Regions from separate parts of the Marivivens aquimaris genome, predicted to be linked through region 2. Evidence: riboswitches for the same ligand, from Rfam matches in the RefSeq annotation. Region 2 holds a riboswitch; each other region holds the start of a gene.
What was found. A riboswitch is a leader RNA that binds a small molecule or an ion and turns the genes downstream of it on or off. The one in region 2 is predicted to bind cobalamin.
Positions count from the first base shown of each region.

Region 1: linked by a shared signal. The riboswitch ahead of cobW (cobalamin biosynthesis protein CobW) and the one ahead of IF204_RS04820 (aromatic ring-hydroxylating oxygenase subunit alpha) in region 2 are both predicted to bind cobalamin.
Region 3: linked by a shared signal. The riboswitch ahead of IF204_RS15635 (DUF4198 domain-containing protein) and the one ahead of IF204_RS04820 (aromatic ring-hydroxylating oxygenase subunit alpha) in region 2 are both predicted to bind cobalamin.

Region 1 covers NZ_JADBGB010000001.1:3,019,252-3,026,308, reverse strand. The annotation lists gene IF204_RS14940 (lytic murein transglycosylase) at 1-703, shown strand, start outside; gene IF204_RS14935 (glycosyltransferase family 2 protein) at 703-1,635, shown strand; gene smc (chromosome segregation protein SMC) at 1,587-5,042, opposite strand; cobalamin riboswitch at 5,254-5,472, shown strand; gene cobW (cobalamin biosynthesis protein CobW) at 5,508-6,569, shown strand; gene IF204_RS14920 (GNAT family N-acetyltransferase) at 6,566-7,021, shown strand; gene IF204_RS14915 (hypothetical protein) at 7,018-7,057, opposite strand, start outside.
Region 2 covers NZ_JADBGB010000001.1:952,243-959,299, reverse strand. The annotation lists gene IF204_RS04825 (MurR/RpiR family transcriptional regulator) at 28-936, shown strand; cobalamin riboswitch at 1,018-1,225, shown strand; gene IF204_RS04820 (aromatic ring-hydroxylating oxygenase subunit alpha) at 1,337-2,572, shown strand; gene IF204_RS04815 (hybrid-cluster NAD(P)-dependent oxidoreductase) at 2,569-3,648, shown strand; gene IF204_RS04810 (LysR family transcriptional regulator) at 3,645-4,523, opposite strand; gene IF204_RS04805 (SDR family NAD(P)-dependent oxidoreductase) at 4,639-5,406, shown strand; gene IF204_RS04800 (ANTAR domain-containing response regulator) at 5,578-6,162, shown strand; gene IF204_RS04795 (ABC transporter substrate-binding protein) at 6,159-7,057, shown strand, end outside.
Region 3 covers NZ_JADBGB010000001.1:3,143,862-3,150,918, reverse strand. The annotation lists gene IF204_RS15660 (LysE family translocator) at 1-168, shown strand, start outside; gene IF204_RS15655 (energy-coupling factor ABC transporter ATP-binding protein) at 165-818, opposite strand; gene cbiQ (cobalt ECF transporter T component CbiQ) at 805-1,599, opposite strand; gene IF204_RS15645 (cobalt ABC transporter permease) at 1,603-2,187, opposite strand; gene cbiM (cobalt transporter CbiM) at 2,192-2,803, opposite strand; gene IF204_RS15635 (DUF4198 domain-containing protein) at 2,809-3,594, opposite strand; cobalamin riboswitch at 3,725-3,941, opposite strand; gene IF204_RS15630 (MYG1 family protein) at 4,109-5,035, shown strand; tRNA gene IF204_RS15625 (tRNA-Arg) at 5,119-5,195, shown strand; gene IF204_RS15620 (ABC transporter substrate-binding protein) at 5,200-6,225, opposite strand; gene IF204_RS15615 (sensor histidine kinase) at 6,222-7,057, opposite strand, start outside.

The DNA.
Region 1 (7,057 bases), 2.1 Mb from region 2:
CTTTGCCGCACTCGAACTCTATCGCCGCGGCGACTTCAGCCCAACGAACACAACCGGTGCTTGGGCAGGTGAAATCGGTCAGGTGCAGATGCTGCCCGAAGACATCATCGCCAACGGTCGTGATGGCGATGGCGACGGTCACGTCGATCTGAAAGGCTCGCCCGAGGATGCGCTGATGTCTGGCGCCTCGATGCTGTCGTCCCTCGGCTGGCGCCCGAACGAACCCTGGCTGCAAGAAGTCACCCTGCCATCGAACCTCGACTGGTCACTCACAGGTCTGAACCACGAAATGAGCGGTGCCGAATGGGCCAGCCTTGGCGTTCAGCCACGCACGGGCCAGATCGCGAACCTGCCTGCGTCGGTCCTGCTGCCGATGGGCCGCAACGGACCTGCGTTCCTCGCCTATCCGAACTTCCACGTCTATTTCGAGTGGAACAAGTCGATGGTTTACGTGACCACCGCCGCTTACTTCGGCACGCGGATCATGGGCGCACCAGCTTACAACGCGGGCAATCCCACTCCAGCCCTGTCCGGCGAAGAGGTCATGTCGCTCCAGCGCAAGCTTCAGGCGCGGGGCCATGACGTCGGCGGTGTTGACGGTATCGTCGGTGAAATGACGCGCGAGGCCGTGCAGACCGAACAAGAGCGCCTCGGTATGCCAGCCGACGCTTGGCCAACGCGGGAACTGTTGAACAGCCTGTAATGACTTGGGGAATTGCGACCACGATCAAAGCGCCGGTGGCAGAGGTGGAGGCATGGGTTGCCCATCACCTCGCCCTCAAACCTGCGCAGATCTGGTTGCATTTCGACGATCCCGACGACCCCGCTGCTGATGCGGTCGACGGGATCAAGGGCCTGACGGTCATCCGCTGCGATGCGTCCCACTGGGAGGCACGCGGTGGGCGGCCGATCAAGATCGAGGGCCGCCAGACCCGCAACGCCCAAAGCATCTACGACCGCGGCGAAGTCGATTGGCTCGCCCACATGGACGGCGACGAATTCATCTATCCGAGCGAGCCTGTCGCAGCTGTCCTTGACCGTGCGGATGACGCGTCGCCCGTTGTCAGAATGCGCCCATGGGAGGCCATCCATTCCCCGAAAAACGGCGGTGTTTTCGACGCGCATCTGTTCCGCGCGCCGATCCTCTGGAAAGAGCAGCGCGAGCTCTTCTATGCCGTGTTCGAGGATTACGCGCCAATTATGAAACGCGGGAGCCTCAGCCATTCGGTAGGGAAATCGTTCTATCGCAAAGGCATCGAGGGGCTGGAGGTCCGTATCCACACCGCCCTGATCGACGGCAAGCGAGTGAAGGGATACCCCTTTACCGAGGAGATGCCGCTGCTGCATTTCCACGCGCACGATCCAGCGGATTGGAAGGCAAGGCTCCCCGGCCGCGCCAAAACAGGCGCGTATCTTGGCGTGCCGGAGTTGCTCCAAATCCTGTCGGAAGCGAGCGCAGACGAGCTCGACCACTTCTACCAGACAGTCGCAGCGATGGACGTGGACAAGGTGTCGATCTGTATGGATCGCGGGTTACTGAAAGATATCGACCTCGACCTGCCGACCAAGGTTGCCGCGATGCGGCTTTATGCGACCATCGCCTCTGCGCGTTTAAGGTCGACCGAAACAAGCTGACTGACGCCCTGCTCGGCCATCGTTACACCGAACAGACGGTCCATGCGGGCCATCGTCACCGCGTGGTGCGTGATGGTCAGGAAGCGGGTCTGCGTGCGGCGCGTCATCTCGTCCAGCATATCGCAGAAACGGGTCACATTGGCATCGTCGAGCGGCGCGTCGACCTCGTCCAGCACACAGATCGGGGCGGGGTTCGCGAGGAACACACCAAAGATCAGCGCCAGCGCGGTCAGGGTCTGCTCGCCGCCCGACAGCAGCGAAAGCGTCGATAGTTTCTTGCCCGGCGGCTGGCACATGATCTCGAGACCGGCTTCGAGCGGGTCGTCGGACTCCACCAGAACCAGCTTCGCTTCACCGCCGCCGAACAGGTGGCGGAACAGGTTGGAGAAGTTCTCGTTCACCTGCTCGAACGCGGTCAAAAGGCGCTCGCGACCTTCCTTGTTCAGACCGAAAATCCCCTGACGCAGAGCCTTGATCGCCTCTTCGAGGTCGGCCTTTTCGCCGACCAGTGTATCATGCTCGGTCTGCACCTCGACCGCGTCCTCTTCGGCCCGCAGATTCACGGCGCCGAGAGCATCGCGCTGGCGCTTATAAGCGTTCACTTGAGACTCTAATTCGTGGGAATTCGGGATTTCCTCAAGCGTCATGTCCAGCGTTTCGAACAGCTTCTCCGGCGTGGTTTCCAGATCCTCGCGGATACGTTCAGCGGCTGCATGGACCGTCTCGCGGGCGGCCTCGTTGCGGGCGTCGGCGCGGGCACGGGCCTCGCGGGCTTCGGACGCAAGTCGTTCGGAGTCCCGTTCGGCAAACTGGGCGTCACGCAGACCAGTCTCTGCATCGGCAAGCTTGTCGGCGGCCTCGCTCCGGCGCTCTTCAGCCTCGGCAATGGCGTCCATCAGTTCGTCGCGCTTCTCGGCGATCTCTTCGGGCTGCGCGGCAGCTTCATAGAGCTCCTCTTCGCTCTCGACCTTGCGGTCCTCAAGCTCCTGCGTCCGCTTCGATGCGGTGTCGAGTCGGTGCCGCCAACCACTGATTTCCTTAGTGATCTCTTGTAGGCGCTTGGTCCGCGCATCGCCCTCGCGGCGCACTTCGTCGGCGGCTGCGCGGCGGGTCATCATGGTCATTCGCGCGGCTTCGACCATCATCTTGAGGTCTTCGATACCAGAGCGCGCATCATCGAGGTCGGCCAGATCGCCTGACTGACGCTCTGCCTCGACCATTGCGCGGCGGGCATCGTTGGCCTCTTCCTGATGGCGCTGCAGAGCCAACTGCGAGGTCTCGCGCTTGCCCTCGGCGAGGTTGCGGTCAGCCTCGGCACGCGATAAAGCGCGGCCTGCATCAGCCACCTGTTGGTCGGCATTGCGGCGGGCCATACGGGCCATCTGGTCGGCTTGCGTCAGATCGCTCAGGCGCGCGACCAGCGCTTCGTGCGACTCGCGTGCATCCTCGGCGCGTTCCTCGGCGGTTTCGAGGTTTTCGCGCAAGCTGCTCAGGCGGTTGATCTGCTGAAGACGTAGTGCGGCTGCCGAAGGCGCATCCTCCGCACCGGCGCGGAAACCGTCCCAACGCCAGAGGTCGCCTTCGACACTGACGAGGCGCTGACCAGGCAGCAGTTGGTCCTGAAGGCGTGCACCATCCGCTTGGGCTACCAGCCCGACCTGCGCGATGCGGCGGGCCAGAACGGCGGGAACATCGACCACTTCGGCCAGCGGTTGCACTCCAGCGGGAAGCGGCTGCGGGTTCGCATAGGCGCTCAGCTCGGCCCAACCCGACACTTTGTCAGCGGTGATGGCAGGCGCGCGGAGGTCATCAGCCAACGACGCGCCCAGCGCTTTTTCATAGCCAGAACGCACGGTGAGCAGATCGAGCACCTGCCCGTCGCCGCCACTTTCGCGCTCCACCAGCTTGGCCAGACCGGCAACCTCAGCACGCAGCGCATTGGCTTCGCCTTCGGCCGAGGACCGGAGCGCTCGTGCATCCGCTTCGCGTTGCTGAATGTCGGCACGCGCTGCTTCAGCTTCGGCGAGGGTTTCTTCGGCACGTTCGGCGGTGGCCTGCGCGACTTCCTCGGCTTCGGTCGCCGCTTCGAAATCAGACTCAGCCTTGGCCAGCGCAGCCTCCGCATCGACAAGCGCAGCCTTGGCGCGCTCTGCATCGGCGTCAGCTTTGGCCAGCGTCTTACGGCAGTCTTCGATCAGGCGCTGCGTCGATTGGTGACGTGCAGCAAGGCGGGCAACATCTTCGGTCCGTTCTGACAGCTCAGCCTCGCGCTCCTGCATGACGGACGCAGCATCGCGGGCGGCCTCCTGAGCGATCTCGAACCGCTCGGGTTGGCCCTCGTTGGCCTTGGCGATCTCGCGCTGCTCCCACTCAAGGCGATCAATGGTTTCGACAGCATCCGTGTTCAGCCCAGCCTCGCGCTCCATGTCGCGGGCAAGCTGGTCGATGCGGTTTTTCAGCGTCTGGATACGTTCGAGTGCGCGTTGCTCCTGTTCTTTGAGCGAGTCGCGCTGAACCTGAAGACGTTGCAGCACGGCACCGGCAATCGCTTCTTCCTCGCGGACCTTCGGCATTCCGTCCTCGTATTTCACGCGGGCGGCAGTGGCGGCACGGGCAGCGCTTTCGGCCTGCGAAGCAGAGACAGTTTGTTCGCGCAGCGCGGCAACAGCGGCAAGGCGGGCATCCTCGGCCTCTTTCCAGCGGCGGTAGAGGAGCATCCCTTCCGACTTGCGAAGGTTCTCGCCGATCTCGCGGTAGCGGGCGGCCTGACGGGCCTGACGGGCGAGTTGCTGAAGCTGGTTCGCCAGCTGTTCGACCACATCATCGACACGTTCGAGGTTTTGCTCCGCCGCTTTCAGCTTCAGTTCTGCTTCGTGACGTCGCTGATAGAGGCCCGAGATACCGGCGGCCTCTTCGAGGATGCGGCGGCGGGCCTTGGGCTTGGCGTTGATGAGTTCGGAGATCTGGCCCTGACGAACAAGCGCGGGCGAGTGCGCACCGGTGGACGCATCTGCAAACAGCATCTGCACGTCACGAGCGCGGACTTCCTTGGTGCCGACCTTGTAGGCCGAGCCAATATCACGCGTGATACGGCGCACGATTTCGAGATTGTCCTGATCGTTGAACGCAGCGGGCGCGAGGCGGTCCGCGTTATCGATGACCAGCGCGACCTCGGCAAAGTTGCGGGCGGGACGCTTGGTGGTTCCGGCGAAGATCACGTCTTCCATACCGCCGCCGCGCATCGCCTTAGGGCGGTTTTCACCCATGACCCAGCGCAGTGCCTCAAGGAGGTTCGACTTTCCGCACCCGTTCGGCCCGACCACACCGGTCAGACCTTCGGCAATCACCAGCTCTGTCGGGTCGACAAAGCTTTTGAAACCGTTGAGCCGCAGTTTGTTGAACTTCACGTGGTCACCTAACTGATTCCGTTACACTCAAGTTGGACGGCAGATCGGCGGCGAGTCAACGAAACTGCCCACAATCTGCTATCCGCACCCCACTTATCCACAATATATCGACAGAATTACGGCCTGAACGCAGGCAGCTTTGGTGCATTCATACCGCCGTTCCTGCGCGCGATGCTGTCGCAATCCGCCTTGACGCCCCAGCAAAACAAAGCGCACAAAGACGCCGCACGGTGCCTCTTCCGTGGTGCAAAGCATCCGAGGATAACCGGGAATGCGGTAAGGCCGGATCCCCTCCGGAAGGCCAAATCCGCAGCCGCCCCCGCGACTGTATGCGGAGAGCGTTTTCCACTCCGCCACTGGGTCCGCTCGGGAAGGCAGGAAAACGCCTTGACCCGCGAGCCAGGAGACCGACCGCGCCGGATATAACCATGCCGTCGGGTGTGACGGACGATGAAAGAGAGAATTATGGCCGCTAAAATCCCCGCAACTGTTGTGACCGGTTTCCTTGGCGCAGGTAAAACCACGCTGATCCGTCACATGCTGCAGAACGCCAACGGCAAGCGCATCGCGCTGATCATCAACGAATTCGGTGACCTCGGCGTAGACGGCGACATCCTCAAGGGCTGCGGCGAAGAGACCTGCACCGAAGAGGACGTGATGGAGCTGTCGAACGGCTGCATCTGCTGCACCGTGGCCGACGACTTTATTCCGACGATGGAAAAGCTGCTCGAGCGCGAGAACAAGCCGGACCACATTGTCATCGAAACCTCGGGCCTCGCCCTGCCGCAGCCGCTGGTCCGCGCGTTCAACTGGCCGGGTATCTCGACCAAAGTGACCGTCGATGGCGTTGTGACCGTTGTTGACGGCAAGGCCGTGACCGAAGGTCGTTTCGCGCACAGCGTCGAAGCCGTCGATGCCCAGCGCAAACTGGACGAGAACCTCGACCACGAAACCCCGCTTTCGGAGTTGTTCGAAGACCAGATCGCTTGCGCCGACATGATCGTCGTCAACAAGACCGACCTGCTGACCGCCGACGAAGCTGAAGCGCTGACCGCCAAACTGAAAGGCGAAAGCCGTGACGGTGTTCAGGTGGTCAAAGCCACCATGGGCGCGCTTCCTGTCGACGTTCTGCTGGGCCAAGGCATCGGCGCTGAAAACGACCTCGAAGCCCGTCACGAAGTGCACCACCACCATCACCACGATGATGACGACCACGACGATCATGACCACGAACACGAGCACGGCCACGACGAATTTGAGTCGTTCGTCGTGACCCTCGGCGAAGTTGCCGACGCCAAGGCGTTCTCGGCCAAGGTCGTCGACGTGATCAAGGCACACGACATCCTGCGCCTGAAGGGCTTTGTCGCTGTCGAAGGCAAGCCGATGCGCCAAACGCTACAAGCTGTCGGACCGCGTATCGAAACCTACTTCGACCAGCCGTTCAGCGGCGAGCGCAGCACGCGCCTCGTCGTTATCGGTGAAGCTGGGCTCGATCAGGCGGCGATCACCGAAGCTCTGTCGGCATGATCTTCGTCGAGAAGAACAGTCCGCATCATCCGCAGGCGACGGCTTTGCTCAAGTCGTCGCACGCGCTGATGCAGTCGCTGTTCCCGCCAGAGGACAACTTCTACCTCGATATCGATGATCTCTGTGTGGACAGCATCCGCTTCTTCACCGCGCGCGAAGGCGACACCATTCTTGGCACCGGCGCGCTGTCCATCAAGGATGGCTATGGCGAAGTGAAGTCGATGTTCACGAACGAGGCCGCGCGCGGCAAAGGGATCGCAAGCGCGATCCTGCGCCAGATCGAGGACGAAGCCCGCGCCGAAGGTCTGCCGTGGCTGAAACTCGAAACTGGTAACCTGCTGCATGCAGCCCACCGCGTTTACGAGCGCCACGGCTTCACCCGCTGCGGCCCGTTCGGAGATTATCCCGATGCGAAGTCTTCCATTTTCATGGAAAAACCTCTGACGGATTAATCGTCTTTCTGCTCACCCTTGTCGGCGGCTTTCTTC
Region 2 (7,057 bases):
CTGGTCCCTTTCCATTTCCGCAGCGTCATGCCTAAATTCGGAGCACTGGAAAAAACGGGGGCTGCGTTGACACAGCAGAACACCACGGTCCGTGAACTGATCCGCGAGCACTACGGCGTGCTCACGACCGCCGAGAAGAAGTTCGCAAATCGTCTGCTGGAGAATTACCCCGCAGCGGGCATCGCCTCTATTACCGTGGTGGCGCAGAATGCGGGTGTGTCTACGCCTACAGTCGCGCGAACTGTCGGCAAGCTGGGCTTCAAGGGCTTCCCCCAGTTCCATCAGGCTTTGCTGTCCGAACTACAGGCAAAGGTCCAAGGCCCCACGCAGCGCCGCGCCAATTGGGCGACCGAAGCGCCCGAGAGTCATCTGCTCAACCGTTTCTCGCAGGCGGTGACGCGGAACCTCAGCCAGACGCTGTCCAATATCGACCACGACAAATTCGATGAAGCGGCCAAGGAAATGTCGGATACCTCTGGCCGCCTCTATATTGTGGGTGGCCGTATTACCCGCGCGCTTGCGGAATACGCCTTTACCCACTTCCAAGCGATCCGCGAGCGCGTCACCCATATGACCAGCTCTTCCGCGACATGGCCCCACTACGTGCTGGACATGAAAAAGGGCGACACGCTGCTGATGTTCGACATCCGCAGATACGAGACCAACCTGCTGCGCCTTGCCGAACTGGCCAAGGAACGTGAACTGACGGTGATCCTCATAACCGACCAGTGGGCCTCCCCCGTGGCGAGCGTGGCGGACTACGTGTTCCAGTGCTGGGTCGAGATCCCATCGGCGTGGGACTCCAACGTGTCCACCATGATGCTGCTGGAGACGCTGATCGGCGCGGTGCAGGAAGAGAACTGGCCGCGCACCAAGGAACGCTTTGATAGACTCGACGAGGTGTTCGAAGCCGCCCGCCTGTTCCGCAAACCGTAAAAAGCTGCAACGCAGCGACGCCTTCGTCTCATTTTGCAATCCGAGAGTCGGAATTGAACCAGATTCGGAGCACTCTTCTTCTAGGGTAGCGACATGTCAGGTGCGGCCTCGCGATGGAAATTGCGGGGTCGATAATTGGGAAGCCGGTGTAATTCCGGCGCTGCCCCCGCAACGGTAAGGAACTGTATTGTAACGATATTACGCCACTGGGAGGAGGAGACATCCCGGGAAGGCATCGTTACAACTCTGAGGTCCAAGCCCGGAAACCAGCCGGACACTACGTCAAACCGCGGGCGGCGGTGGGGGCGGAGCTCGCGTCGCGCAACTCCTCTGCGTGCCGGTTGTCTCCTGCTGTCTGCCCATACCTATTTCGGCCTTGTTACAGGCTTCGGAGATCAAAATGGACGCAAGTCAGACAGCACGCGAACTCATCGCCCAGCGTAAGCCGGGATATTCTCTGCCGCAGGCTTTCTATAACGATCAGGGCATCTTCGATCTCGATATCGAAAAGATCTTTGCCCGCGAGTGGCTCTTTGCCACGCCCGCTTGCGCCCTGCCCAAGACCGGCAGCTATATCACCCAGAAGATCGGCAGCTATTCGATCACCGTGGTGCGCGGCGCCGACAAGGAAATCCGTGCGTTCCACAACACCTGCCGTCACCGTGGTTCGATCATCTGCAAGGGCAAGACCGGCCAAGTGGCAAAGCTCGTGTGTCCCTACCACCAGTGGACCTATGACCTTGACGGCAAACTCCTTTGGGCCCGCGATATGGGACCGGAGTTCGATCCCCGCCAGCACGGTCTGAAGCCTGTTCACTGCCGCGTTCTCAATGGTCTCGTGTTCATCTGCATTGCCGACGAAGCGCCGGACTTCGACACCTTCGCGAACAAGGCTGGCGCCTACCTTGCGCCGCACGATCTGTCGAACGCCAAGGTCGCGTTCCAGTCGACCATCATCGAAGAAGGCAACTGGAAGCTCGTGTGGGAGAACAACCGCGAGTGCTATCACTGTGCGGGCAACCACCCGTCGCTTTGCCGTACCTACCCCGAAGATCCGAGCATCACCGGTGTGTCCGCCGATGGTTCTTTCCCCGAGAAGATCGAGAACCACTTCCGCCAGAACGAAGCCGCTGGCATCCCGTCGCGCTTCCGCATGTCGGATGACGGCCAGTTCCGCGTGGCGCGTATGCCGCTGCTGGACGGCGCAGTCAGCTACACCATGAACGGCAAGCCTGCGGTGTCGAAGTTCCTCGGCAACGTGCCGGTCGCCAATGCCGGCCCGCTCCTGATGTTCCACTACCCGACAACGTGGAACCACTTCCTGCCCGATCACTCAATTACCTTCCGCGTGACTCCGATTGGCCCGCAGCAGACCGAAGTGCAGACCACGTGGCTTGTGAACAAAGATGCGGTCGAGGGCGTGGATTACGACCTCGAAACGCTCACTCATGTCTGGACCCACACCAACGACGAAGACCGCGAAGTCGTAGAGAACAACCAGCAGGGCATCAACTCGCCCGCTTACGAGCCCGGTCCCTACTCTGCCTCGCACGAGGATGGCGTGAACCAGTTCGTGAACTGGTATTGCGCGACCCTTTCCGATGAAACCACCGACCTTGCGGTAGCAGCAGAATGACACTCCACCAGCCCAATATCTCCGCGCCAGTCACGTTCTGGGATGCGTCCGAGCCGCTCGAATGCATTTCGGTCATCCCTGAAGCGCCGAACGTCGCGACCTTCTGTTTCCAAGCGCCCTCGGGCGCGCTGTTCTCCTACGTGCCTGGCCAGTTCGTTACACTGGAGCTGCCCGTACCGGGCGGTCCGCTTTACCGCACCTATACGATCTCTTCCTCGCCCTCCCGCCCGATCACGCTGACGATTACTGTGAAAGCGCAGGAAGGCAGCATGGGCACGCGCTGGATGCTGGATCACCTGAAGCCGGGGATGCGGATTACTGCGATGGGGCCTGCGGGGCGGTTTTCGAACCACTTCCACCCGTCGGACAAATACCTGTTCATCTCTGCCGGTTCGGGCATCACGCCGATGGTGTCGATGACCACGTGGATGTTCGACAGTGGCCGCCCTGCGGACGTGATGTTCATCAACTGCGCCCGCCGCCCGTCTGAGATCATCTTCCGTCAGCGTCTGGAGCATATGGCCAGCCGTTTCCCCGAACTCGACCTGAAATTCGTGGTCAAGGAAACAGACCCGTTCCGTCCGTGGACTGGCTATCAGGGCCGTTTCAACCAGCTGATGCTCAGCCAAATCACGCCTGACTATCTGGAACGCGAAGTGTTCTGCTGCGGCCCCGAAAGCTTCATGCATTCGGTGCGAGAAGCGCTTGTGGGCCTCGGCTTCGATATGGAGCGCTACCATCAGGAAAGCTTCCAGCCCGCCGAGGAAGACGATGTCGCGCCGATGGAAGATGACGTCATCCCCGACGAGACTGTCAGCGCCGAGGTGGTCTTTGCCCACTCCGAGGTCACGCAGACCTGCACAGAGAACGACACGCTGCTTACCACCGCACGTGCTGCGGGCCTCAACATTCCGTCGGGCTGTACCTTTGGCGTGTGCGGCACCTGCAAGATCAAGAAGGTCTCCGGTCAGGTGCACATGGTCCACAACGGCGGTATCACCGACGAGGATGTCGAGGACGGTTACGTTCTGGCCTGCTGTTCCAAGCCTATTGGCCGCGTCGAGGTGGAAGCCTAATGGATTGAAACGTCGCGGAATAATTCCACGACCCAATCCACGAACACCCGTACCCGCAGGTTCAGCTGTCTGTTCTGCGGGTACAGGATATGCACCGGCGTCGGCGATGGCGGCGTGTCGGTGAGCACTTCGACTAGCCGCCCCGCCGCGATTTCCTTGGCGATCGACGGGCGCGGCAACTGGACGAGGCCAAGCCCGCGCAGGGCTGCGGCGCGCATCGTCTCCACCCCTTCGACCGTCACGCGGGCGGGCAAAGTGACCTCGCGGCTCTGGCCGTCCACTGTGAAATCGAACGGGATCACCCCGCCGACGGCGCTGGAGTGGAAGCCGACGATGTGGTGGCCGTCCAGCTTGTCCCAGCTTTCAGGCGTGCCGTGCTTGGCGAAGTATTCGGGCGTCGCGACCGTCGTTTCGGGTAGCAGAGCGACCTGACGCCCCACCAGATCGCTTTCCCCGAGATTACCGCCGCGGATCACGCAGTCGATGCCTTCACGCACGAGATCGACGAAGCGGTCGGCCTCGTTGAAGTGGAGGCTCAGCTCAGGGTACTTTTCGAGGAACTCGGGCAAAGCGGGCATGATCAGTTCGCGCACGGTGGAGCCCAGCGAGCTGACCCGCAGGATGCCGCGCGGTTGACCACCGCTGAAGGCGTCCTCCGCCTCTTCGATTTCGGCAAGGATGTTCAGGCAGCGCTGATAGTACGCCTCACCATCCAGCGTGGTGCGGACCTGCCGCGTGGTGCGCTCCAGCAGCCGCACGCCCAGCCGCTGTTCCAGCCTTTTGACTGCGTCCGTCGCGGTGGAGGCAGGCAGGCGCAGATCCTCGGCGGCGCGGGCGAAGCTTTGCCGCTCCACGATCCGCACGAAAATGCGCATGGCGTCTATCCGGTCCATTATCCGACATTCCCGAATGCTGTTCACAAAAATATGCGGCTTATTCGCAGGCCACAAACAAACACATAAGGGGCACAGCAACGAAGAGGAAACCCCTATGACCACCTCAGAACAGAAAATCGCAATCATCACCGGTGCCAGCCGTGGCCTTTGCCGCTCTGCCGCTATCGCTCTGGCCCGCCGCGGCGTCCATGTGATCGGCACCGACCACACCAACGCGCAGGCCGCCGAAGACACCAAGGCCGAGATCGAAGCGCTGGGTAGCCGCGCCGTGATGATCCAGCTCGACACATCGGACACCAGCGGCTTTGCCGACTTCGCCGATGCGGTCTCCACCCACCTGTCCGAAGTCTGGCAGCGCAGCAGCTTCGACTATCTGGTGAACAACGCCGGTACAGGGATGCACAAAGCGTTCACCGACACCACCGAGGACGAGTTCGACGCGCTGATGAACATCCACTTCAAGGGCGTGTACTTCCTGACCCAGAAGCTGCTGCCGCTGATGGCGGACGGCGGGCGGATCGTGAACATCTCGTCCGGCCTCGCCCGCTTTGCCGCGCCTGGTGCGTCGGCATACGCGGCGATGAAAGGCGCGATTGAAGTGCTGACCCGCTACCTCGCCAAAGAACTGGGCGAGCGACGCATCGCGGTCAACACCGTCGCTCCGGGCGCGATTGCGACCGACTTCAACGGTGGCGGCGTGCGGGACAACGCGCAGATCAACCAGTGGGTCGCGGATGTGACGGCCTTGGGCCGCGCGGGCGAAGCCGACGATATCGGTCCCGCGATCTCTGCCCTGCTGTCCGAGGACAACCGCTGGGTCAACGCGCAGCGCATTGAAATCTCTGGTGGTATGATGGTCTGAGCCATTCTACCGGCCGCCTCGCGATAGCTTTCGCGGGGCGGTTTCTCATGTGCTGAAAATGCGAGCAAACTTTCGGCAATCGTCCAAGATTTGAGCGCCGCCCTAGGGCATCCATGACCGCATACGTATGTCGCAATAGACGGGTTTCCGGAGTCGGGCATAGCCAGAGCTATGGCTAATCGTCTCTCCATTGTCGTCGTCGAAGCGAACGCTGAACGCGCCCTCTCCATCAGGCAGGCTCTGTCGGGTGCGGGGGACTATGACGTTCACATCCTTCAGGATACCGCGGGTTTGTCGCGGTCCATCGCCAGTCACAAGCCCGATGTCGTGCTGATCGACATGGCCGACCCGTCCCGCGACGCGCTGGAGGAACTGGCGCTGGCCTCCGGCCCGCTGGATCGCCCGGTCGCGATGTTCGTGGACCGCAGCGATGATAACCTGACCAAAGCCGCAATTGAGGCGGGCCTCAGCGCCTATGTGGTCGACGGGCTGCGACCCGACCGCCTGAAGCCGATCCTCGACGCAGCATTGACCCGTTTCCAGATGTTCCAGCGGATGCGCAAGGAACTGGAGACCACCAAGCGGGCGCTCGAAGAGCGTAAAGTGATCGACCGCGCCAAAGGTATCCTGATGAAAGCCCGCCGTCTGAGCGAAGAGGACGCATACGCGCTGCTCCGCAAGACTGCGATGGATCAAGGCAAAAAGGTCGTCGAGGTCGCACAGGCGCTCGTCACCGCGTCGGAGCTACTGTCATGAGCGGCGCACGTCTCGGTGTCGGGTTCATCCCGCTGGTCGATAGCGCGCCGCTGGTCGTGGCGCATGAATTGGGCTTTGCCGCTGGCGAAGGGTTGGAGCTGGAGCTTCACAAATCGCCGTCGTGGTCGATGCTGCGCGATATGCTAAACATCGGCCAGATCGACGCGGCGCACATGCTTGCCCCTGTCCCTGTGGCGCAGGCGCTCGGTATCGGTAATTCCAGCCGTTTCGACGTGCTGTCGATGATGTCCATCAACGGCAACGTCACGGGCGTGTCGACCGAACTGGCGGCAAAGATGCGCGCCAACGGTTTCGATTTTTCCTTCACCGACGCCTATGCCGCAGGCAAAGCGCTGATCGCGGCCACGGGCGGTGATTTCCGCATCGGCGTGCCCTTCCCGTTTTCGATGCACGCGGAGCTGCTCTACTACTGGCTCTCCGCGCTCGGCCATCCCGCGCCGCAGGGCATCCAGATCCGAACCGTTCCGCCGCCGATGATGGCGCAGGCGATTGCGGCGGGCGAGATTGATGCGTTCTGCGTGGGCGAGCCGTGGGGCTCTATCTCGGTCGAGAACGGCGTGGGCGAGTTGCTGCTCCCTGGCGCTGCGATCTGGGCTGGAGCGCCTGAGAAGGTGCTCGCCGTCCGTCATGACTGGGCCGAGCAGGAAAAAGCCACCGCGCTGCGCCTGATCCGCGCGGTGTGGAAAGCGGGCCGATGGCTCGCGCAGCCAGACAACCGCATCATGGCTTCCGAAATCCTCGCGCGGCCTGCCTATCTCAATGTCGCGTCCGATGTGATCGACCGTGCGCTCAACGGCGAGCTTATCGTGAACCGCGCGGGCGACGAACGTCGCGTGCGGAACTTTGTCGATTTCTACGGACACAACGCGACCTT
Region 3 (7,057 bases), 2.2 Mb from region 2:
ATCCATTCGATGATCAACGCGGTCTGGTTCACTGCGATGGTGCTGCTAATGTCCCGTCTCACAAAAGCTGCGCAAAACGGGACATTCCAGCGCTGGCTCAAGGGCGTGACAGGCGCGGTGTTTATCGGTTTCGGCGCGAAACTGGCGCTTTACAAACCGTCGCTTTAGTCCTCGCGGGCGAGCACCCCAGCGCGGAGGCGATAGGCCGACGGGGCGACGCGCGCGCGGAATTTGGGGTCGTGGCTGATGAGCAGCATGGCCTGCGGGAGACCGGAGAGGATTTCGACCAGCCGCTCCTCGTTTTCTTCATCAAGCGCGTTTGTCGGCTCGTCGAGCAGCAGCACTTCCGGCTCCATCACAAGAACGGTTGCCAATGTTACCAGACGCTTTTCACCACCCGAAAGACGGTGCGTGATGCGGTCACGTAGGTGGGTGAGCGCGAGCTTGGCGAGGATGTCATCGACAAGCGCAAGCGCCTCATCGCGCGATTTACCGAGGTTCAGCGGACCGAAGGCAATGTCTTCGGCCACGGTCGGACTAAAGAGCTGGTCGTCGGGGTCCTGAAACACGAAGCCGACACGGCGGCGGACATCGTGGAAATCGGCCTCTTGGTCACGCGTTTGGCCAAAGACTGACACCTGCCCCGCGTCGGGCTTCAGCAAACCCACCATCATTTTTAGCAACGTCGATTTGCCCGCGCCGTTCGGGCCAAGGATCGACAGGCGCTCACCGGCTTCAAGCGACAGCGACGCACCGTTCAGGATCGGGTCGTGGCCGGGATAGGCGAACTTGATATCGCTCAGTTCAAGCAATGGCATGTCTCAGCTCCACGGCGATGAGGGAGAGGATCGCCAAACCTGTCAGTGCGACAAATGTCCAGTCGCGTTTTTTCATTTTGAATTGCTCGAGCAGTACGAACCGACCCGTGAAACCGCGGCACTTCATGGCGCCGAGGATGCGTTCGGACCTCTCAAGCGCGCGGACGAGCATGATACCGACGAGGTAACCGAAGCTACGGTACGTATGCCAGTTCGTGCCCGGACGAAAGCCGCGCACCTTCATCGCGGCGCGTAGGCGCATGTATTCTTCGCGCAGCACCTCGATATAGCGGATGGTGAACATCATCAGCTGCACGAGCCGTTCAGGCACGCGCAGCGCATGGAGGGCATGGCCCATGGCGACAGGCTCCATTGAGCCGACAAGGCACATCAGCCCGAGGATCGCAGCGTTCGCAGTGAGCGCGATTTCGATGGCCTGCCAGAGACCTTCGTAGCTGGCGACGAAGCCCCAGACGGTAAAGATCGGCGTGCCGGGAACTGAGAACGGCAAGATCAGCAGCGTGAAAATAATGAAGCTGTCCATGCCGATCATACGCTTCAGCGTGTGCTTGGTCGGCAGACCGGACAGCGGCAGGAGGCAGAACGCGAACGCAAGAGCGAGGCCCAGCGCAGCGAAGTCCGAAAGGCTCACTACGACGATAGCGTAGACGGCTGCGACCACGATCCGCATACGCGGGTCGAGCGCAGCCAGCGAGCCGCGCGACAAAAGGCTGTCGCTCGTACTCTTCTCACTACCGGCGGCCAAAAGGGGTTGCGACATCGGTCAGGCGGCCAATTTGCGGCGGGCCGCGAAGTAGAAGCCGACCCCGAAGAGACCGACGATATAGCCCAGACCGCCCAGAATGGTCTGGAGGTTGTTGTGCTCTTTATAGGCAGTGATCTCGCGGCGGAGCGGACGGATTTCGTCGCGCACGATCTCTGCAATTGCGAGCTTTTCCTCCAGCGTCAGCGCGGCAACGGTCACGCCGCCCGCACCATCGGAGACCACTGGTGCAGCCTCGCGCAGCGCTTCTTCTTCGGCGGCGATGCCGAGAATTTCGCCAACTTCGGCAGCAGGCATTTCGACCTCACCGACGTGGCCCGCGCCAAGGTCGGCGCGGAAAACGTGGGTGATGGCTTCGCTCGGCTGATAGACAAAGAAACCGTCCGCGTCGGTGGTCGCTTCGCCCAGCTTTTCGCCATTCTGATCGAAGACCTCGACCAGTTGATCGACGGCCATGTCGCCATTGGAAAAACCCAGCTCGCCTTCGATCATGTCGCCGGACGGGAACACGCCAAAGATGACCTTGTGCGCAAGCGCAGGCAGCGGGGCCAGCGCAATCGCGGCGGCCAGTAGATATGCCCGCATCGGATTACGCACCGCTCACGGCAAGGAACAGATCGGGCCGCACCTTGCGCACGAGGTACACCGCAGCGCCGGTCAGCAGGCCTTCGACGACCATGATCGGGATGTGGGCCCAGAAGACGGCGTAGGCGGCGGGGATGAACTCCTCACCCGAAAGCGCGAGCGACAGGCCGACCATGATGGTAGTGAGGGCGATAGAGAAGGCGCCAGCGAAACCTGCCCAGATCGAAGCCATGTTGGGCGTGCTGCTTTCGATCAGCTGACGGAACAGCAAGCCCGTCAGAACCGCAGGGCCAGCGATGTTGATCGCGTTGACGCCGAGCACGGTGATCCCGCCAAAGCCGAAGAACACGGCTTGCAAAAGCAGACCCACGAACAGTGCAGGGAACGCCGCCCAGCCGAGGATCAGACCTGCGAGGCCGTTGAGGATCAGGTGAACAGAGGACACGCCGATCGGCACGTGAATGAGCGAGGCGACAAAGAACGAGGCGGACAGCACCCCTGCGGCGGGGATGCGTTCCAGTGTCAGTTTATTCAGGCCGATGCCGATACCGGCGACGGTCAGGGCCGCTCCGCCGAAAAGAACTGGGGTCGTGAGGGCACCATCAAGGATATGCATTCTCTTTACTCCATCTCGTAGGCGTGGACCCAGATCACTGCGTCCTGGCTGAGTTCTTTGCCGTCGAATTCGGTCGTCTTGCCTGCGCCCAGCGCGGCAAAGCCCCACCAGCCGGCGCGCGGCACGCCGAAGGTGAAGTAACCGTTGGCATCACTGATCGCGACGACCGCTCCGCCTGGCATCGTGGTGACGCTCGGTGTAGTGGTGGACGACTGCGCCATGTCCGGCACGGCGGCCACGTATTCGACTTCGATCTCGACGCCTGCAACAGGCTCGCCATCAGCGAGGACACGGCCCGAGAAGGTGGAGCCGACGATCATATTGTAGGGTTTGTTAAGCGGCTGGATCTCTGCGGGGAGGTCCAGAACCTCGCTCCAATCGGTCGGCAGGCCGTTGCGGTTCAGCATGACCTTGGTGAACTGCTGGATGTATTTGTCTTCGGTGTCTTCGTAGTAGGGCTGCGGCACCGTCACGACGACATAGTCACCCGAACGCTTCACGGGCACGCTGGCCTGATAGGATTGGCCGGCATTCTGCGAACCCTCGAAGCTCGTTTGCTTTAGAGTGTCCATCAGGTCGGTCTTTTCACCGCTGTGAATGACGTAGAATTCTTCGGGCTCCGCCAGATCCATGACAAAGCCGTTTTCGAACGGATGCCAGAAGATGAGCTGCATCGGCACATCGCCGGGACGCTCGATCTGGGTCTGGTCGGTGTAGGGAAGTAAAAAGTGTGCCGACGCGGTCTGCGCCAGACATGTTGCTGCAAAAGATGCCAGCAAGAGTTTCTTCAATGTGTCGTCCTCCAAATGACGCGCAAGGCAAAGCCAAGCGTTATGAAGGGACTGACGGGGATACAGGCGCGAAACGGTTTTTTGCCACTCCGGGCCAGACGCTCACCCCGGCGTCCGGTCAGAAGGTCCGGTCAAGGACCATGTGGCGGCAGGTCTCCTGGCTCGCGGGTCGTCGCGTTGTCCGGCCTTCCCGGGAAATCCCAGTGGCATCGTCGGACACGCTCACCGCTCACAGTTGCGGGGGCAGCTACGGTCTCGGTCCCTGTTGGGTACGCCTCACCGTATTCCCTTTTGCTTCCACCCCATCGTAGTCGGATGCGGCAGAACCGGTCACATCAACTGTGTTCGCTTTATTCGGGTGCCCTGTCAATGGTCGAACACGACGCAGGGCGCGTCGCTCGCGTCAGTGATGAATTTTCTATCTGTTTGTCATAGGGTTTTGCCTCGGCTAGGTTCCGCGCGACCCGCGCAGGCCTAGTCCCTGCCTATCCGAATTGCACTGGCGCCTATTTCCATGACCATCCAATACCTCGTGACCCACTCCGGCGGCTTCCACGCCGACGAGCTTCTGTCCTCCGTGATTCTTACCCGCCTCTACCCCGAGGCCAAGATCGTCCGGAGCCGCGACCCCGAGTGGATCATCCCGGGCGAAGGAAAGATCATCTATGACGTGGGCCGTGACTACGTCGCCGATGCGATGATTTTCGACCACCACCAACGCCCTTCGCCGCTGCGCGAAGATGAACAGCCGTACAGTTCCTTCGGTCTGGTCTGGAAGCACTTCGGCGAGGAATACCTGCGCGCCTCTGGCGTGCCTGAGGATGATATCGAGACGATCTGGAAGTCCTTCGACAAAGGCTTCGTTCTACCGATCGACCTGATGGACAACGGCGTGGTGAACCCCTCGATCGCAGGTCCGCATTTTTCCAGCCTCACCCTGCCCGTCCTTCTGGAAAGCCTGAAGCCCGTTTTCGACAACCGCACCCCGGGCGCCGACGACGAAGCCTTTGCAGAGGCGCTGATCGTCGCCCGCGCTTTCGTTGAAGCGTCGATCAAGAACAAAGCCGCCAAGCGCCGCGCCGAATCCATTGTGATGAAAGCCATCGAGGACGCCGGCGAAGGCCGCGTGCTCGAATTGCCGATGGGTATGCCGTTCCGCCCCGCAGTCGAGCGCGCTGGCGCCGATCACTTGCTCTTCGTCATCGCGCCGCGTGACACCGACTGGTCCCTGTCGGGCATCCGCGTTGGCGGAGACACCTTCGAGCAGCGCGCCGACCTTCCCGCAGCATGGGCGGGCCTGACCGATGAAGCGCTGGAGGAGGCTTCTGGCGTCAAAGGCGCGAAGTTCTGCCACAACGCCCTGTTCCTCGCCATCGCCGACAGCCGCGAGGCGATCCTCGAAATGGCCAATCGCGCTGTCGCTGCAGCAGAGGCGAACTGACGGGCTTTGAGGCAAGGCATTTCCCTTGCCTCCCCCAATGACCACGGGTATTCCCCGAACTCGGGCGGCTCGCCGCCCGTTGCGGCCCCTTAGCTCAATTGGATAGAGCAGCGGACTTCTAATCCGCAGGTTGAGGGTTCGATTCCTTCAGGGGTCGCCACTTATCACGGAACATCTGGCTCAAACGCACTGGACCAGAGCGCGAAGAGTTGGCGCCTTTGGCCCTGATCCATCGCGATCAGGAGCGTCGGAGACAGCGCAATCGGGCGGCGGGCGCTGACGGGCATTCCGGTTTCTTCGGGCGCGTGCGCCATGCGTAGGCCGACATCCGCGAGCATTTGCTGTGCCTCTTCGTCCAGCAGAAAATCCAGTAGGCGCTCAGCGATCTGCGGCTGGCGGGCATTGTTGGGAATCATGAAACCGCGCGAGAGGATCAGCGTGTAATCCTCGGGCGTGATGATGCCGACGTTCGGGCGCTCGTTGCTGGCGGCATAAGAGCCGAGGACGTTGTAGGCGATCTGGAAACGGCCCGACGCGACGCCGTCAATGATCTCCGCCGAACAGCAGGTCGCGACGGCTCCAACGCGGGAGAAGCCTTCGAGCATCGCGCCGAAGGTGGACGCCTCCAGACTGTCGCTGTGGGCGAACAGAAACCCGAGGCCGGATTCGGTGATGTCATAGGTCGCAATCCGGCCCCGCAGGTCGGAAGGCCGTGTCCGCATAAGGTCAAGCAGGGCAAAGCGGGTGCGCGGGACGTCGGCACCTTTGATCTGATCGCGATTGTAGACGATGACCGCGGGTTCTTGTGTGATGCCCCAAAGCTCGTTCCGCCAGCGGCGTGTGTCAGGCAGCGCGGTGGTCAGCGCCGATGTGTATGGCCGCGCACAAGACGCATTCACCAGCCAGACCATCTGCTGCACGGCGGAGGAAAACACCACGTCGGCGGGGTCATCGCCACCTTCGCAAGCGGTGCGGCTATTTTCGAACAGCGCGTTTGATCCCCACTGTTCAAAATTGACCGTGATGCCCGGGTTCAATTCTGCAAAGAGCGCGATCACTGGGCCAAGGATGTCGATATCGGTAGTCGAGCGGAGACGGAAAATCTGGGGGCCGGAGCCGAAAGTCTGCGTCGCCTCCTGCGCCTGAAGCGTGAAAGGAAAGATGAGGAGAAACGCGAGAATGAGCCTCATACGGATGGACCTTTCGTGCGGGCAGGAAGGACGAGCGAGATCCGGAAGCCCTCCTCGTTCTTGCGCATATCGACACGACCATCGAAGGCCGACGCCACGCTGGCGACAATGGACAACCCGAGACCGATGCTTTCTTCGCGGCTGTTGACCGAGCGAGCGAAGCGCTGACCGAGCCGGTCGATGATCGCGTCATCCGGCCCGGCGCCTGTGTCCTGCACCCAGATCGAAGCTTCATTGCCGATATGGTCGACACCGATCAGCACAGGCGCCTTTCCGTATTTCAAAGCGTTCGACAGCAGGTTTTTCGCGGCCTCGCCGACCGAGAATTCGTCGGTGGAGACGGGGACGGGATCCTCTCCGATAATCAGGCGGACCTCTTTGTCGGGGGCGAGCAGATCGTGGTCGCGACGCTCAATGATATCGAGGGCGACTTCGCGCAGATCGAATTCCACGCGGGGAGCCGCCTCGGTGCGATGAATGACCAAAGCGCGGGAGAGAAGCTGATCAAGCAGCGTGCCCAGTGAACGTGTGCGGAGCAAGAGACGCTCCATCGCGCGATCGCGGGCGGTCTGGTCCTGCTCTTCCAACGTGGTTTCGGCCAGCACGCGAATGGCGGCAACGGGCGTCCTAAGCTGGTGAGCCGTGTCGGAAATCACGTTCCGCATCGCATCGAACTGATTGTCGAGGCGCCCCATGAAGCGGTTCATCGCATCGAGCATGACCTTCGGCTCGCGCGGCATTCCTTCGGTCGACATCGGCGTCAGGTCATAGGGGTCGCGGTGGGTCAGGTCGTCGGACACAGCTTCAAGCGGGCGCATGGCAGAGCGAATGG